Regions from separate parts of the Megasphaera intestinihominis genome, predicted to be linked through region 2. Evidence: riboswitches for the same ligand, from Rfam matches in the RefSeq annotation. Region 2 holds a riboswitch; the other holds the start of a gene.
What was found. Region 2 has a riboswitch for cobalamin ahead of WMO23_RS06025 (MotA/TolQ/ExbB proton channel family protein). Riboswitches for the same ligand answer to the same signal wherever they lie in the genome.
Positions count from the first base shown of each region.

Region 1: linked by a shared signal. The riboswitch ahead of WMO23_RS01545 (sirohydrochlorin cobaltochelatase) and the one ahead of WMO23_RS06025 (MotA/TolQ/ExbB proton channel family protein) in region 2 are both predicted to bind cobalamin.

Region 1 covers NZ_JBBMEU010000004.1:58,939-67,091, reverse strand. The annotation lists gene WMO23_RS01555 (hypothetical protein) at 132-1,592, shown strand; gene WMO23_RS01550 (acyl CoA:acetate/3-ketoacid CoA transferase) at 1,887-3,470, opposite strand; gene WMO23_RS01545 (sirohydrochlorin cobaltochelatase) at 3,599-4,600, opposite strand; cobalamin riboswitch at 4,758-4,937, opposite strand; gene WMO23_RS01540 (ferritin) at 4,948-5,460, opposite strand; gene WMO23_RS01535 (polyphosphate kinase 2 family protein) at 5,563-6,477, opposite strand; gene WMO23_RS01530 (AsmA family protein) at 6,511-7,854, opposite strand; gene WMO23_RS01525 (zinc-ribbon domain-containing protein) at 7,844-8,153, opposite strand, start outside.
Region 2 covers NZ_JBBMEU010000028.1:5,133-13,285, forward strand. The annotation lists gene WMO23_RS05975 (type II secretion system F family protein) at 1-208, shown strand, start outside; gene WMO23_RS05980 (competence type IV pilus major pilin ComGC) at 227-592, shown strand; gene WMO23_RS05985 (prepilin peptidase) at 597-1,049, shown strand; gene WMO23_RS05990 (hypothetical protein) at 1,043-1,468, shown strand; gene WMO23_RS05995 (hypothetical protein) at 1,407-1,922, shown strand; gene WMO23_RS06000 (hypothetical protein) at 1,822-2,289, shown strand; gene WMO23_RS06005 (hypothetical protein) at 2,286-2,720, shown strand; gene WMO23_RS06010 (hypothetical protein) at 2,736-3,491, shown strand; gene WMO23_RS06015 (PilN domain-containing protein) at 3,504-4,022, shown strand; gene WMO23_RS06020 (hypothetical protein) at 3,997-4,446, shown strand; cobalamin riboswitch at 4,481-4,657, shown strand; gene WMO23_RS06025 (MotA/TolQ/ExbB proton channel family protein) at 4,782-5,396, shown strand; gene WMO23_RS06030 (ExbD/TolR family protein) at 5,399-5,812, shown strand; gene WMO23_RS06035 (TonB-dependent receptor plug domain-containing protein) at 5,809-8,153, shown strand, end outside.

The DNA.
Region 1 (8,153 bases), on a different contig from region 2:
GGTATGTGATAAAATGTACATGCTCGATTGAATTAAATTTATACAGAGAATGAATGTATTTCATATATATTAAAAGCCATATATGTTCTATATAAAAAATATGACAATTTCGTATTGAAGGAGGTTACAACGTGATTTCAGATGGATATGCTTCAACGTTAAAACGGCTCATTACCTTCACACAGGCCAAGTTCATTTCCCTGGCCGATGTCGTCGGTTACGATGTGTCCTACGTCAATAAATGGAGCAACGGTACGAAATTACCGTCTTCCCGTTATGTCGAACGGATCAACGAAGAAATGGGCCAATACTTTGCCGAACTGATCACTAAGCAGAAGAAAGAGGCCAAGTTCTTTAAAACCTTCCCCATTTCCGAAAATACGGATGACCTGGGCTTTGAAATCGGCCAGTACCTCTGCGCCGCCTACCGGACGACGCTGAACCAGAACCGGGTTCCCAAGGGCAAAGAAAACCGCCCGTCCATCCAGGTCGTCACCGGTCATCACGATACGTCGGCTTTCTTGTCGGACTTGCTGCAAAAGGGCATTCAAAGCCTCGAAAGTGATGGTGAGCTCCTGGTCCTCGGTGAATTTTGTACTTTATACAAAACAGGGTTCTGGAAATATTTCGAAGGCCTCGAATTACAGCACAGACTGACCATCCGTGTCGGCCTGGACTTAGATAAAATTGAAAGCAACTTCGATGATTTAATCGCGGTCTATCGTACGCTAGATAACTTTTTGGATATCGATTTCGTCTTTTATGACATCCAGGATACGTCCAATGCCAACCTCATCATCCTCAAGGGCGCGTTCGTCGTTCAATATGCCCTGGACACACAGCCCCGCTTCAAGATGTGTACCTATATTTTCGACGAATCCTTAGTCGGTGATATTTATGAAAAATTCAGTTTCAACGGAGCTGAAAAGAAACCGCTCATGTCGACGGTCAGCTCTCTGGGACTGGAAGAACTCGGCTATCGCACGGCCTTCTATGCGACAACGAAATTCTTCTTCTACTTGACCATCGGCTTTGAATTCCTCCTTCCTCACGAAGTCTTCGACCACATCAGCGAAACCGTATCGCCGGAACAGGCCTTTGCCATCCAGCGCCTCTGCGTCACGTGGGAAGAAATCCTCAATGCTTCGGAAATCACCTTCATCATGCCGACGACATCGCTCCTGCGCTACGTCGAATCGGGCTACATCTACCTGACCGACATCGAATACCGCTTGACTGCGGAAGAACGGAAAGCGCATATCAAGAGTATCTTTGAAGGCCTGGAAAAGAATCCCAACTTAACGACTGGCGTCCTCTTGCCGACCGTCAGCGACGGCATGTACACGGGCAAGGACTTGTCCTTCTATTCCAACTACAAGACAGGCTTCCTGAAAAAGAACAAGCGGAATATCCACAACGACGCCGATTCGTTCTACGTCATCAGCAGCAACCGTCTCCACTCCATCCTGCTCAATGCCTTCCAGAACATGAAGAATCAGCCGTCATACCGCCAGTATGATTTAGAAGCCTTAAAGAAAAAATACGAAACGTATAAACCGCTCATCGAAAGGACCTTGTCCTTGTCGAAGTAAAAAAAGAGGCTGTCGCATTAAGACAGCCTCTTTTTCTGTAGGGGCGCCCACGTGGGGCGCCCGCCCATGCAAATCGGCTACAGGCATCATAACATATACCTGACGGGCTCGCCACGTGCGAGCCCCTACAATCAAAAAAAGAAGCTTGTCGCAAATGCGACAAGCCCTTTTTTTACAGTCCGCAACTCACAGCGTAGTCCGCGGCTGTGTCAAAACCTCTCAGGCCGCCTTCGGCGGCCTGCTCCCCTATCAGGGGAGCTTTTCTGCAAACTACAAACTCTGTACTACAAACTATTATTTGTTCATTTCTTCTTTCATCTTTTTCAAACCCATGGGTTTATCTTCAAAGAGGAAGGCCGGCATGACTTTGACTTCGTCGATGATCGGCGTGAAGCCCATCTGGTCGAGGACGTCTTTCTGGAGGTCGATGCCCGGGGCGATTTCGGTCAGGTGGACACCGTCTTCTTTCATTTCGAATACGGCACGTTCTGTGATGTAGAGGACATGCTGTTTATGTTTACGGGCATAGTTGCCGCTGAAGGTGATGTGACCGACTTCGGGAACGAATTTCTTGACTTTCCCTTCCTGCAGGATGTGCAGTTCACCGTCTTTGATTTCTTCGCGGAGTTTCCCTGTCGTAAAGGTCCCGCAGAAGACGACGTTCTTCGTATTCTGGGTGATGTTGACGAAGCCGCCGCAGCCGGCAATGCGCGTACCGAATTTGGATACGTTGATATTGCCTTCTTTATCGCATTCGGCCAGGCCCAGGCAGGTCAGGTCCAGGCCGCCGCCATCGTAGAAGTCGAACTGTGTAGCCTGGTCCATGTAGGCTTCGGCATTGACAGAAGCCCCGAAGCGGACGCCGCCGAGAGGTACGCCGCCGATGGCCCCGGCTTCGACAGTCATGGTCAAGCTGTCGCCGATGCCTTCTTCGTTGGCTACGGACGAGACGAGTTCCGGAATACCGATGCCCAGGTTGATGACGGCTTCACTGCTCATATTGAGAAGCAACAGGGCTGCCCGGCGGGCAATGACTTTCTTGGCATTGAGCGGAGCCGGATCCAGGGCTTTGACGGGAATCGTCGTTTCGCCCGTCAGGGACGGGTCATATTCGCAGTCGAAGGACTGCTGCCGTTTCGTTTCGTCATCGACCTGAACGACGTAGTCGACGTAGATGCCCGGTACTTTGACCAGTTTCGGGTCGAGCGTGCCGCCTTTGACGATTTTTTCGACCTGGACGACGACGATACCGCCGCTGTTATGGACGGCCTGTGCCAGCGGCGTGGCATCGAAAGGCGATACTTCCTTGGTCAGGACGACGTTGCCCCATTCATCGGCATAAGTCCCGCGGATGAAACCGATATTCATATCCATGCGCGGATAGAAGAGCTGGTCATGGCCTTCGATGTTGATGACTTTGACGAAGTCTTCTTTGGTGACGTCATTGAGACGGCCGCCGCTGATGCGGGGGTCCGCAAAGGTATCGAGGCCGACGTGGGTAATCGTGCCTAAGCGATGAGCTGCGACGTCACGGAAATACTGGGACAGCGTGCCCTGGGGCAGGTTGTAGGCCTGGATCTTATTTTCATTGACTAATTTCTGCAGGGCCGTAACGGCGTTCCAGTGGCCGAGGATGGCTTTTTTCAACATCCCTTCGTGGGCGAAGTGGTCGCCGCCGCGGCCATCCGTATTCCCCTGGGAAGCGGCATAGATGAGCGTCAAATCTCTCGGCGAACCCGTATTGAGGAAGCGTTCTTCCAGGGCGCTGGTCAGCGCTTCCGGCTGTCCGGAACCGACGAAACCATTGGTCGTGACGACGTCACCGTCTTTGACGAGCTGAGCTGCTTCTTGAGCTGTAATTATTTTCACTTGTTTCATGTCTTCCATCTCCTATTTCTTCACGTTTGTTATATGCATTTCGTGAATTCATTATACAAAGGAAGCATATGGAATGATAGACGAAAAGGATGGACTAAATTGGTAGGAAAAAATTCCATGAAGTCAAATTACTGGGCTTCCAGGGCATTCCAGGCTTCATCAGCTCGTTCGACGAACATCTGGCGAACCGCTTCATTTTCTCCCAGGCCATGGATATAGGTCGTAACCGTGAAGCCTTCTTTTTCCAGGATACTCTTATGGGAATCGGCATCGGCACCGGCCATGTCGTTATTGGCATGGTCGCCGGCGACCATCATCATGGGCATGAGGATGACGTGCTTGATGCCCTTGGCTTTCAGCTGGGGAATGACTGTATCCAGATGGGGCCAGCCTTCGACAGAGTAGATGTAGACATTGCCCAGATCAGCTGCATCGAGGCGGTTCTGGACGACGGAGTAATAAGCATTGGCCGGATGCGGCGTGCCATGGGCCATGACCAGGATGGCGTCTTTCTTGCCAATTTTCGGGAACTGTGTCGAGAAGGCTTTGACGAATTCAGCGATGTCGTCGCGCTGGTCTTCCTGTCCCATCCAATACATGAGCGGCGTGCCGAGGGTCAATTTCTTGAAATCATGTTTGTAGAGGTCGAAAATAGCCGTATCATAAGCATATTCCATACCCGGGATGATGTCCAGGGAGGTAATGGCCACGCGCGTATAGCCTTCTTTTTTCAGCTGGGCCATGGCCTGTTCCGGCGTCGGTACGGTCACGCCTTCTTTAGCCTTGATGCGGTCGACGATGATATGCGACGTGAAGGCGACGACGACTTTCTGATCCGGATGGGCCGCCTTGATAGCCGATACAGTCTGGTCGATGGTCTTCTGGCGGCTGTCCTTATAGGTCGTGCCGAAGCTCAATACCAGGATGGCGTCTTTATTGGCTTCGTTCTGCATGTCCGGGTTGTTGTACGTGCGGACCCCGATTTCCGCGGCCTTTTTCAAAGCCGGCGTAGCGTCCTTGACTTCCGGGTTCAGCGTATAGCCGGCAGCAAAAGAGGGCGCCGAAAAAGCACCAAACGACGTCAGGGCCAAAGATAAAATCAGCGCGGTCTTTAATTTTTTGTGGAACATAATCATCTCTCCTTTGATAAAAAATATAAAAAAAGAGGCTGTCACATGATGGCATAAGCCTTCATGCGACAGTCCCTTACATACGAGTCCTTCACGGCCAGCAGCTCATAAAAAGCGGCTCGCCGTAAAAATCGCCATCCCCATCGCTCGCAGGTCAACCGGTGATCCTAATCAGGCAGTTCTTCTGGCTCGGATTCATGGCCATGGCTGCGCCTTCCCATACGCGGACGTACAGTGACATCATTGCAGCCTGGCTCCTCCTTACAGCGGCGGGACCGCGCCGGTTTTGCACCGGACTTCTCTATTGAGCTTACGCACCTGATTGCACTATGGAATTGTATGAATCCTTACAGGACTAACGTCGGGGCGACATACGTACGGGCCAGTAATTCCTGATTCAGGGCATAGAGGCCTTTGGCATCGCTGCCGAACATCTTGTATTTCTTGATCAAATCGTCGGCATTCTTTTCTTCTTCGCCCTGTTCCTTGACGAACCAGTCGAAGCACTGCATGGTCCGGTAATCGTGGACTTTATCGGCAGCCTGATAAATCTTGTTGATCAGCGACGTGACATACTGTTCATGAGCCAAGCCAGCTTTGAGGACCGCTTTGATGCTGTCAAAGTCGTTCTGCGGTTCGGCGATGGCCGAGAAGGTAACGCGTTCGCCGTTGTTATGCAGATATGTCCGCATGAGCATCGCGTGATCCCGTTCTTCCTGGGCCTGGACATCATACCAGTTGGCAAAGCCGTCGAGGCCATTGTCATAGAAATAGTTGGCAAAAGCTAAATACAAATATTCCGAATAGAATTCCTGATTGATCTGGGTATTGATTAATTCTTTTACTTTTGCATCGAGCATAACGGTACCTCCTTGAGATATGTCTCAAAACGTGTACAGAACTTCATCGGTTTTCTTGAACCGTCCTTATTATATCACATTTGACCCTATCAGGAATACTTCTTATTTGACTTTTTGCTCATCAATGGCATTCTTGATGCTCTTCAAGTCCTTGATATCGACTTCTTTCAGGAGCTGGCGGAACCGGGCCAGCTGTTTTTCGACTTCCGGTGACAATTTCGGGAATTTCGGGTTAATGGCCTTGAGTTCCTTGAGGACGATCTGGGCGACGACATAGCGCGTATACCACTTGTCATCAGCCGGGACGATGTACCAGGGAGCGTACTTCGTCGACGTGGCCGATAAGACTTCGCCGTAGACTTTCTGATAGCGGTTCCAATATTGCCGTTCCTCGATGTCAGACATGTCGAACTTCCAATTCTTCTGCTGAGTCAGGATGCGGTCGATGAGGCGTTTCTTCTGTTCATCTTTCGATAAATGGAGGAAGATCTTGACCATAGGGAAGCCATTTTCCGACAAGTACCGTTCCCAGTCGCATATCTGGCGGTAGCGCGTTTCCCAGATATCCTTGCGTACCAGTTTTTCCGGCATACCGTCGCTTTTGATGAGGTTGTGGATGCGGGCGACGACGACTTCTTCATAGTGCGAGCGGTTGAAGATGCCGATTTCACCCCGGCCGGGCAGGGCTTTATTGATGCGCCACATATAGTCGTGATCCAGTTCTTCCGAGCTCGGTTTCTTGAAGCTGTGCACTTTGACGCCAGCCGGATTGAGGTGGGCAAAGACGTGTTTGACCGTACCGTCTTTCCCGGCCGCATCCATGGCCTGCAGGACGATGATCAGGCCGTAGTGATTGTCGGCACAGAGCTTTTCCTGTAAATCCTGCATTTCGGAAATCGTCTGGTCCAGCAGTTCGCCTTTGACCTTCTTCTTGTCGATGTCCACATCGCAGGTCGTCGACCACTGGGTCAAATCGATTTTTTTGCCTTCTTCCGCTAAATATCGGGAAATATCCATAGTAAAAACTCCTTTCTCTATCTATAGTGCTTCTCACAAGACTGGCTGTGGGCCGCCTTTTCCCCAGCGGCTCCGCTTCCCGTTTTTATAGTTGATGTTGATGGACCCTATCTTGACTTTGCCATTGACAATGGAAAAAGCGTCCGTCGATACGTCACCAAAGAACATGGAAATGACGACGTCCCGGAAGTTCAAGATCTTGCCATCCTGAGCGAAAGAGCCGGAAATGCCCCGGAAGGGCAGCTGGTGATAGCGTCCCGGGCCGGACTGGAAATCACCGTAAATCGCCTTGGTGCCGGTCGTTTTATTTTCTTCCATGTGCAGATTCAAGTCGACGTTGCAGCGCAGGAAGAGGTCATGGGCCGCAATGCCGCCTTTGAGCTGGGAGCCGGTCATGTCCGCCGTATACGATTTATCGTCCAGGTTTACCTGTCCATGACCTTTCATGGAGCCGCCGAAGACGCCGGCCGTGACTTCGTTTATATCGAGCAGGCCCTGTTCATAATGGACCTGTCCTACGACATCCGTAAAGACCAGGGCCGTAATATCCAGACGGTCCATCTTCAAAGTGCCGTCGATGACCGGGGCATATAAAGGGCCGCGGATGTCGGCCGAAACTGTCGCCGGGTCGTCGATATCCAGGCCGGCCCCGAGAGAACGGGGATTGCAGTCGCTCAGCAAGAGCGACAGGTTATACTGCGGTGTTTCTTCTTTGAAATCCAGGCTGCCGCGGATGCGCAGGGACTTGGCATCGATCATGCCGGAAAAGTGACCGGCCCGCAAGTCGATTTTCGTCTTGCCTTTAGTATGGATGGCCGAAGAGAACTCGACATCGCCGATCTTGAAATAACGGCCTGGCGCTTCAGCTTCGATGACGCTCTGATGCAGGGCGACGTGGCAGTTAAAGGGGCGGTTGCTCTTAGGCCCTGTGACCTTGACCAAATCCTTCGGGCCGCTGCTGTGATGGTCACTGGCCTTCTTGATATGCTGTAACTCCATTTTATCATTAAAGATCAAATGAATATAGGCATTATTCAAAGTCACGTCTTCGACAGTCTGCGTACCGATATGACCGGTCAGGACATCGCTCAGTTTGACCGTAAACTGGCCTTCCGGTATCTGGACCAGCGTATCCCCATCTTCATCGTGCCATACCAGGCCCTCAAAGGACACGGTTCCGCCTGGCGTCGCCGTCAGGCGTTCCACCGTGACCGTACCGGGAAAGAGCTGGCGTTCTGCGACGACTTGGTTGAAGATATCCGCCGCTTTGTAGCTCATGTAGAAACAGAGTCCGTAAAGAACGGCGGCGGCGATCAAGGTAATCGCCCCCATGCGTTTCAGTTTTCGTTTATGTCGGACATACCATTTATTCCACATGTTCTCCCGTCTTCTTTGCACTCATATCACTGATTTTCCAGGTGTTCCCGTCTTTTACCATCGTCACCTGACCGTTGAAATACTGGACTTTGACCTTGGCACTGCCTGGGATACGGTCCCGCGCTTTCAAGGTGAAGGAAAAGGTCGTCTTATCGCTTCCGGAAGCGATTTTGCGGAGATTGGAAACGTCGCTGGACAAGGTGTTGGCGTAGCCCGGCGCGTAACCATCATAGCCGCCGACAGAATTCTGGAATTCCCCAGTCAGCATCTGGAAGGCATCTTGCAGGTCGTGATTGGAA
Region 2 (8,153 bases):
GCTGGCCGTCGGGGAAATGACCGGGACCTATGACGAAGCCCTGGCGTCGATTGCCGTCTACTACGGCAGCCGTCTCCAGCTGCTGGCCGGCCGGATACGGCGCTGGCTCGGGCCTGTTGTCCTCTTGTTGACCGGCGCCTTGATGGGCGTCTTGATTCTTTGTTTCCTCTTACCGTTACTGGACATGGCATCCAGTATCGTGACCTGATGAAAGGAGTTTTTTCGTATGCAGACTCGCAATGGTTTTTCCCTGTTAGAAATGTTGATTTGTGTGTCCCTCATCCTGATTTTCGCCTCCTTTGCCGTACCCCGTTTCTCATCGGCCACCAAGACGGCCCAGGAAGCCAAAGTACAGGCCGATATCCGGACAATCAGCAATGCCGCCGCCCTCTATGAAATCGACCACGGCGTCTTCCCGGCCAGTGTCGACGATTTAGTGACCCAAGGCAGCGACGGCAAACAGTATCTGCAATTCAAACCGCTCACGCCGGACAAGGGGGAATACCAGATAGCTGATGGCGTCGTTTCCGCCGATTATAACAACAAGCATTTCTCGTCCGATGCGGCATCGCCCCAGGAAGGGGAGGCCTGATAGGATGGGAGGGTCTGTTGTATCTCTCTGGTACGCTGCGGCAGCCGGCTGTACGGCCTGGATTTGCTATACCGATATCCGGCGCTGCTGGATTGCCGACGCGCCCGTCCTGGCCCTGGCTGTGGGCAACGGCGCCGCCAGTTATGCCGGTCTGGTCCGGCCCTTTTGGCCCGTTTCCCTGGGCGTCGCCGCCCTCTTCCTGCTCCTCTATGGTCTCTGGCCCGGTTCCATCGGCAGCGGCGACATCAAGCTGGCCCTGGCCCTGGCGCCGGGCTGCCCGGGCTGGGGGGCCTGGACCATGGCAGTCACTTCTTTTGGCCTGGCCGCGCTCGTGGCCTTGTTCTACCGTTTCCGCACAGGGAAGACGATCATTCCCTTCGGCCCGTTCCTCCTGGCCGGCTGGTGGCTGGCCCAGGAACCACTCCAGCGCGCCTGGCCCGGAGGCTGGCTATGGTGAGGCGGAACGGCTTTATCAGCCTGACCGGCCTGATGCTGGCCCTGGGCCTGCTGCTCTTGTATCTGGGCCTGGGACTCACTGCCGGTCAGCGCAGCCGCAGCCACCAGGCCGTCGATGGCCTGGCGCGGGAAATGGCCCTGGATATGCAGCAGGTCCGCCAGCGCTGTGTCGGCAACAACCAGAGCAACGGCCGCTGGAAACTGGTCCTGGAAGAAAAGCGCTACGTCCTCCAGGAAGGCTACATCCGGGTCAAAGAACGGCCCTATCCGCCGGGCCTGCAGGTAACGAAAGGAGATGTACACTTTGCTGTCGATGGTCGTCCGCAGCATACGATGGCTGTGGTCATTACTTCGCCCGATGGGGCCTATACGCGTTCTATCGTCGTGGCGGCGCAGACCGGGCGCATCCGTATCGCCTGAGGCCAATGGCTTCTTTTTCCTGACCGACGGCCTGGCGGGCCTGCTCCTCGGAGCCTGCTTGTTCACGGCGGCCCTGGGCCTTTCCCTCCAGGCCGTCAGACTGCATGACCAGGCCAGACAGCGGCAGCTGGCAGCCATGGTCTGCCGGCAGGTCATGGAAGGCTGGAAGAGCGGCTGTCCGCCATCAGACCGCGTCGTCATCCAGGGCCGGACCTATGAGGTGACGCATGCGCAGACGGCTCTCGGCGAGGGCTATGTCCTTTGGCAGGTAGAGGCAGGTGATGACCATGGCCCCCATGTTTCCTGCCGGCTTCTGGTGCCGGCAGGGACCGAAGAAAAACGGCTGGATCCTCTTGGACGTACTCCTGGCCTTGAGCCTGTCGGCCCTGACTCTGACGGCTTTGCTGCCTCTGGCGGGACAGACGGCCCGCCTGGATTGGCGCTGCCAGATTGAAGAAGGCCTGCTGCGGCAGCACGTCAGCGTAGAAGAAACGCTGTTCCAGGCCCTGCGCTATGGCCGGGACGTTGAAGTCCGTCCTCAGGAGGTCCGCTTCCGCACGGCCAAGGGCGCCGTGAAGGGCTTTGCCGTCCGCCATCAAGGCCTGTATGTCCGCCTCAGCGATGGCAACTATCAGCCCCTGACAGGCGGCGGCAGCACCGTCCAGGGCCGGGCCCTGGTCATCCAGCCCCTGGACGGTCGGCCCTTTTTCTCCCGGACCGGCCAGGCCGTACAAGTCGCCTTTCTCCTAAAAGAACGGCGGAGCGGCCTGTCCCGGCCCGTGCAGTTTGCCGTGTGTCCCCAGAATGAAGGTGAATCATGAAACGACGCAATGGCTTCTTTTCTTTTTCTATCGTGACCGTCGCCGTACTGACCCTGAGCCTGGCCCTGACGGCGGCGACCCTGGCGTGGCAGCACTTCCAGATGGCCCGGACCTATGAAGAGACCGTGCGGCTGACCTATTTGGCCGAAAGCGCCCTCTGTGAGGGCTGGAACCAGCTGCGGCAGGACCCGGACGCTTTTCTGGCGGGCCAGGCCATGGCCGTGCCCCGGGCAGAAGGGCTGGCTGGCCCTGGGGACATCCTGACCGTCCGCTGCCAGTATCAGCCGGCCGGTCAGACGCCGGGCGGCTATCTGCAGGCCCGGGCCGCTGCGCCGGGAACGGGCGTCCAGCAGACGTGCGGCCTGCACTTTGCCGTGACGGCCGATGAACAGGGCCGGACCGTGCTGCATTTCGTACAGTATGTCAATTAGTAGAGAGGTGAGCTTATGTGGTGGCAACAAAATGCCTGTTTATGGCTGAATGGACAGTCTGTCCATCTTTTGAAGACGAAACGGACCTGGTATGGACGCGTGGCCTTCCGCCAGGGTCATCGCGACTATGAAACCAAGCGGGACCCGGACTGGATGGGCCAGGAAGGGGGCGTCCAGTCCTGTCTGCCAGAACTCCTGCAGCGCTATGGCCTGGCTGGCTGGCGCCTGCGCGTCCTCATCGGCGGGCCGAGCGTCCTTTGGAAGCGCCTGTCCCTGGGGACGACAGACCGGCAGGAAGCCGATGCCCTCATCGCCGGTGCCGGCCTGGTCAGTGAAGAAGGGCGGCCTTATGACTTCGAGGCGGCTTGTCCGTCGAAAGGCGGTGACGGGAGCGGTGACTGGACGGTCGGCGCCTATCCGGCCGAATGTGTCGCCGCTATCTGTCGGGCTGCCGGCGCTGCCGGAGCCGTCGTCCAGTCCATCGACTTGCTGCCTGCTTTTTTGGGGCGCCTTTGGCCAACCGGTACGGGGACCCTGGCCTTTCAGGAAGCCCCCGATGGCCAGCAGCACCGCGTCCGCCTGCGCGACGGCCTGCCCCTGGCCTATGACGTACAGGCGGCTGTGCCGACGGCTGATGGGCCGGTCTTCCGCTGGCTCCCGGATGGGGCAGACGAGACGGAATGGCAGCCTGCCGGGCCGAGCGAAGCCGTGCGCCGCCTGATGGATGCTTACCACGTGTCCCAGCCTACGGCCATGCTGGCTTTCTTGTAAGGAGGGAGAATCATGAAATGCAACCTCGTACCGGCCAGCTACCGCCAGGACCATCGCCGCTGGCAGCGGCCGGCCTGTCTGGCCCTGGGGCTGATGCTGGCTGTCTGTGCCGGGGCAGGCCTCTTTTTTCAGTATCAGATCCAACGGGAAAAGGCCTATTATACAGACTATCTCTATCCCGTGCAGCAGCAGATACAGCAGCGCAATGATGCCATCCGGCGCAGCCAGGCCCTGGCCGACCGCGCCAAGAAAGGGCCGTCCGACGGCCCGCTGCTGACGCCGTACCTGATGGTGGCCCTGGCTTCGTCCAAACCCGACGGGCTCGTCGTGGAAACCGTGAGCAGTCAGGCCGGCCGGGTCGTCATCCAAGGCCGGGCGTCCGCTGCGGACCGGCCTCAGCAGTGGCAGCGGACCTTGCAGCAGCAGGGCATGGGCCAGGCCGCCGTGGCCAAGATGCAGCCCGACCGGGGCGAGGGGATCCCTTTTTCCCTGGAGGTGAGCCGTCATGAAGGCCTGGCGAAGAAGGGCTGACTGGCAGCGGGCCTTTCCCGTCCTCGCCGTGCTGGTTGCCATAGCCGCCTGCTTTGCCATCTCATCGTATCACACCTGGCAGGGCTGGCAGGGCGTCCACCGTCAGCTGGCCCCGTATGCCCATCGGGCCCGGCCCCAGGAGAAGCGGGAGGCAGCAAAGCCTGATGCCGGCCCTGATGTGGCGGCCTCCCTGGCGGCCCGGAACGTCCAGCTCTTGTCGTGGCAGCAGTCCGTCCGCGAAGGGAGTCGGCAGACGCTGGTCCTGACCGGGACCTTTGCCGACCTCCTGGCCTGGCTCAACGACTGGCCCGCTGCCTGTCCCCTGGGGACCTGCCAGATCCTCCGCTGGGAACGGGGCGAAGGGGGCAGCGTCGTCACTGTCGAGGTCTCACCGGACGGAAAGGCCGGGGCAGCCCTTCATTGACAGTCTGGCGCTGGGCATGATATAGTTATGTTTGTAAGTTTGAAATAGGTCAGGTGTCATAGACTCAATAGAGAAGCCGGTCCAATGCCGGCGCGGTCCCGCCGCTGTAGGGTGGAGCCAGGCTGCAACGATGTCACTGTACGAAGTATGGGAAGGCGCAGCCATGGCCAGGAAGCCAAGCCAGAAGAACTGCCTGACGGATAATCACCGATAGACCTGCGAGCGATGGGAAGGAGATTGTAAAAAAGACACGTAAGGGAGCTGTCGCTACAAGACGGCTCCTTTTGATTTTGTACCTTCATTCGACACGTCAGCAGGCCGGACAGGAGGGTATTTTGGAAGCGATTTTACAGGGTTTTCAGTTATTTCAGGCAGGCGGGCCGGTCATGTACCTGCTCCTGGCCTGTTCTCTCTTCGTCGGCTACATTGGCATCGAACGGGCGATTTTCTATGGAGACATGGACGCCGGGAAAGCCTTTGCCGAACAATTCTACACGCAGATGAAGCTGCGGCGCTACGACCAGGCCCAGCGCTTGGCCATGGACGGCCGCGGCGGCCTGCCCCTCATTTTGCAGGATGTCTTTCAGCATCAGGCAGGTCCTGACGTCAAGGCCTTCGTCGAAATGCAGTCGGGCATCTTCGTGGCCAAACTGCGCCGCCGTCTCTACTATCTGAGCGTCATCGTCACCATGGCGCCGCTCCTGGGCCTCTTGGGGACGATCAGCGGCATGATCCGCTCTTTCAGCATCCTCAATGTCCAGTCCGGCCAGGCCGTGGCCATTACCGGCGGCGTCGGCGAAGCGCTCATCGCCACGGCTTTCGGCCTCTGCGTCGCCATCCTGGCCCTGGCCGTCCATTCTTATTTCACCCAGCGCCTGGACCGCATCATTACGGATATGGAAATGTGTTTTTTCGCATTGGAAACGATGCCTGTGAAAGCGGGGCAGTGACCATGCGCCTCCGTAATATTCGCGATTTTGAACGGCCGTCGATTATGATCATCCCCATGATCGACATCATGTTCTTTTTGCTGGTCTTCTTCATGATGACCTCCTTGTCCATGGTCGATTTGCACAGCCTCGGCGTCCAGCTGCCGCGGGCTTCGGCCGCCCAGGCCCAGCCGTCGGCCCAGTACGTCGTGACCTTGAAGGCCGATGGGTCCCTGTGGCTCAACGGACAGCCCGTCAAGGCCGATGAGCTCCTGGCTTCGGCTCGGGACCAGCAGCGTCAGGACAGCGCTTTCAGCGTCGTCCTCTGCGCCGACCGGGGCCTCGATTACGGTCAGGTCGCCGACGTCCTCGATGCCTTCAAGCGGGCCGGTATCGCCCACATCGGCCTGGCCGCCGACAAGGGAGGCCAGCCATGAAGCCCTGGGAAAAACGACGGGGCCGCGTCGCTGCCGGCGTTTCCGTATCGCTCCACGTCGCCGTCTATCTGGCCCTGGCAGCTGGCGGTTTTTTCACGCTGATCCATCATTACACCCGCCAGGACGGCGTAACCGGCGTCATGGTCTATAACGCCGACGACCTGGCCGGTGCCGGCGGTCACGACGCGGCTGGCACCGATACGGATGAGGGCCGTGTTTCTCAGCCGGATGGCCGTGATAGGGGACCGGAAGGACCGGAATCCCCGGAATCTTCGGACAGGGCTGTGGCAGCCTCCGATGTTGCGTCGCCTGATCCGGATGAAGCCGGTGCCGACGGGATGACTTATGCAGCCAAGACGGAAAGCGGCAAAGGGGAGCCCTCTGTAAAGGGTGCGGCAAAGGGCTCCCAGCCGTCGGCCCAGGCTGGGACAGAACGTCTCAGCGGCCATACGGGTTCAGCAGCCGGCGGCCGCGGCTGGGCTGCCGGGCCGGGAAAGGATGAGGCCGCCGCGCCGGCCGGGAATCTGCACGTACCCGATGCCGTCGCCGACGTCCTCGATGCCATTCGGGAAAAACTACCTGTAAAGTTATCGGAAGCAAAGATGCAACCACCTACACCAACCATCCCACCCAATCAGTCCAACACGACAGTCATTACGGCCAAGGATATGGAAAGCCATCACGATACGACGGTCCAGCAGGCCTTGCAGTGCGTCACCGGCGTGACCGTCAATGAAATGGTGCCTGGCATCTCTTCTTATGTCAAGCTCAATGGTGACGACCGGGTCCTGATCCTCGTCGACGGTCAGAGTCTGGCCAATGCCCAGGGCTCCGGCTATGGCCGGGGCAGCGTCGATTTGACCAGCCTGCCCGGTGTCGGGGCTATCGACCACATCGAAGTCACTAAGGACAGCGGCTCCGTGCGCTACGGCAGCGGCGCTGTCGGCGGCGTCATCAATATCGTTACCAAGAAGGGGGACCGCCGCGAATCTTCCCTCTATGCCTACACCGGTTCCTGGGGGATGCACGGCTATACCCTGACCCACAGCGGCCGGGCTGGCGCGACGAGCTGGCTCGTCAGCGGCGACCTGGAGCAGCGGGCATACTATGCCTTTCCTCACGGAGCCAATACGGACCATTCCCGCGGCGATATTGCCAGGAAGTCCTTATCCTTGCGGCTGGACCAGGACCTGACGGACCATACGTCCCTGACCGTGAAGGCCTATCATCAAGATTATCACGGCCACGGTTCGACGTATAAAGCCGACCCGGCGGGCTGGTACCTGACGGCCAATAAGCCTATCGACCGCCTGATCAACGACTACAGTGTGACCTATCATTTCAAGAAAGAAACGGCTCAGCCAGGCTTTTTGCGCTATTTCAACGATTACCAGCGGACGTACTGGTCCAATCATTATTTCACCCGCACCCAGGGCCTGGAGTGGCGGGATAACTGGCAGCTCGGCCCGCACCAGCATCTGACGGCCGGTGCCGAATGGACGGAAGATATGGGGACCAATTATGAAGCCCATTATATCGACAAAAAACGTCATAATCAGGCTTTCTATGCCGAAGATGCCCTGACGTTCGGCAAATTCACGGTCACGCCGGGTCTGCGCTGGGACCGGAATAGCACTTTTGGGACGCACCAGACGCCGCGCCTGGCCATGAATTACAAGGCCAATGACGCCTTCAACGTCTACGCCTCGTGGAGCCGCGTCTTTTCGCCGCCCCGCCTGAACGACCAGTTCTATGTGACGACGTCCCGCGGGATTACGTCGCAGGGCAACGAAAATCTCCAGCCCGAAGAAGGCTATACCCAGACTTTGGGCTTCCAGTATCAGGCTGGTCCCAAGACGAACATCGAAGGCAGCATCTTCCACAGCAACTTGCAGCACGTCATCCGCTGGGACCGATCAAATCCGACATACCACGAAGTAGAGAACCTCGATGAAGAAGACAAGCGAGGCTTCGAGCTGACGTGGAAGCAGAAAGTCAACGATAAATGGGACTATGAAGCAGGTTATTCCTACATCCGCACGAAAGTGGACAAAGGGGAAGGCCTGGCCTTCGATACGACCTATAATCAGCCCAACGGCTATCATGCCGGTGTCCATTATCACAACGGCAAATGGCAGGCCAATGCCGATATGACCGCCGGGACCGGGCGCAACGATACGTATTACCGCAATAATTCCTACGTCGTCTGGAATGTCGGCGCGTCGTATTCGCCTGATGCGGCGACGACCGTGTATGCCAAAGTCAACAATCTCAACGACGAGGCTTATGATTTGTACCATAATTATCCGTCTGCCGGGCGCAACTGGCAGGTCGGCGTAAA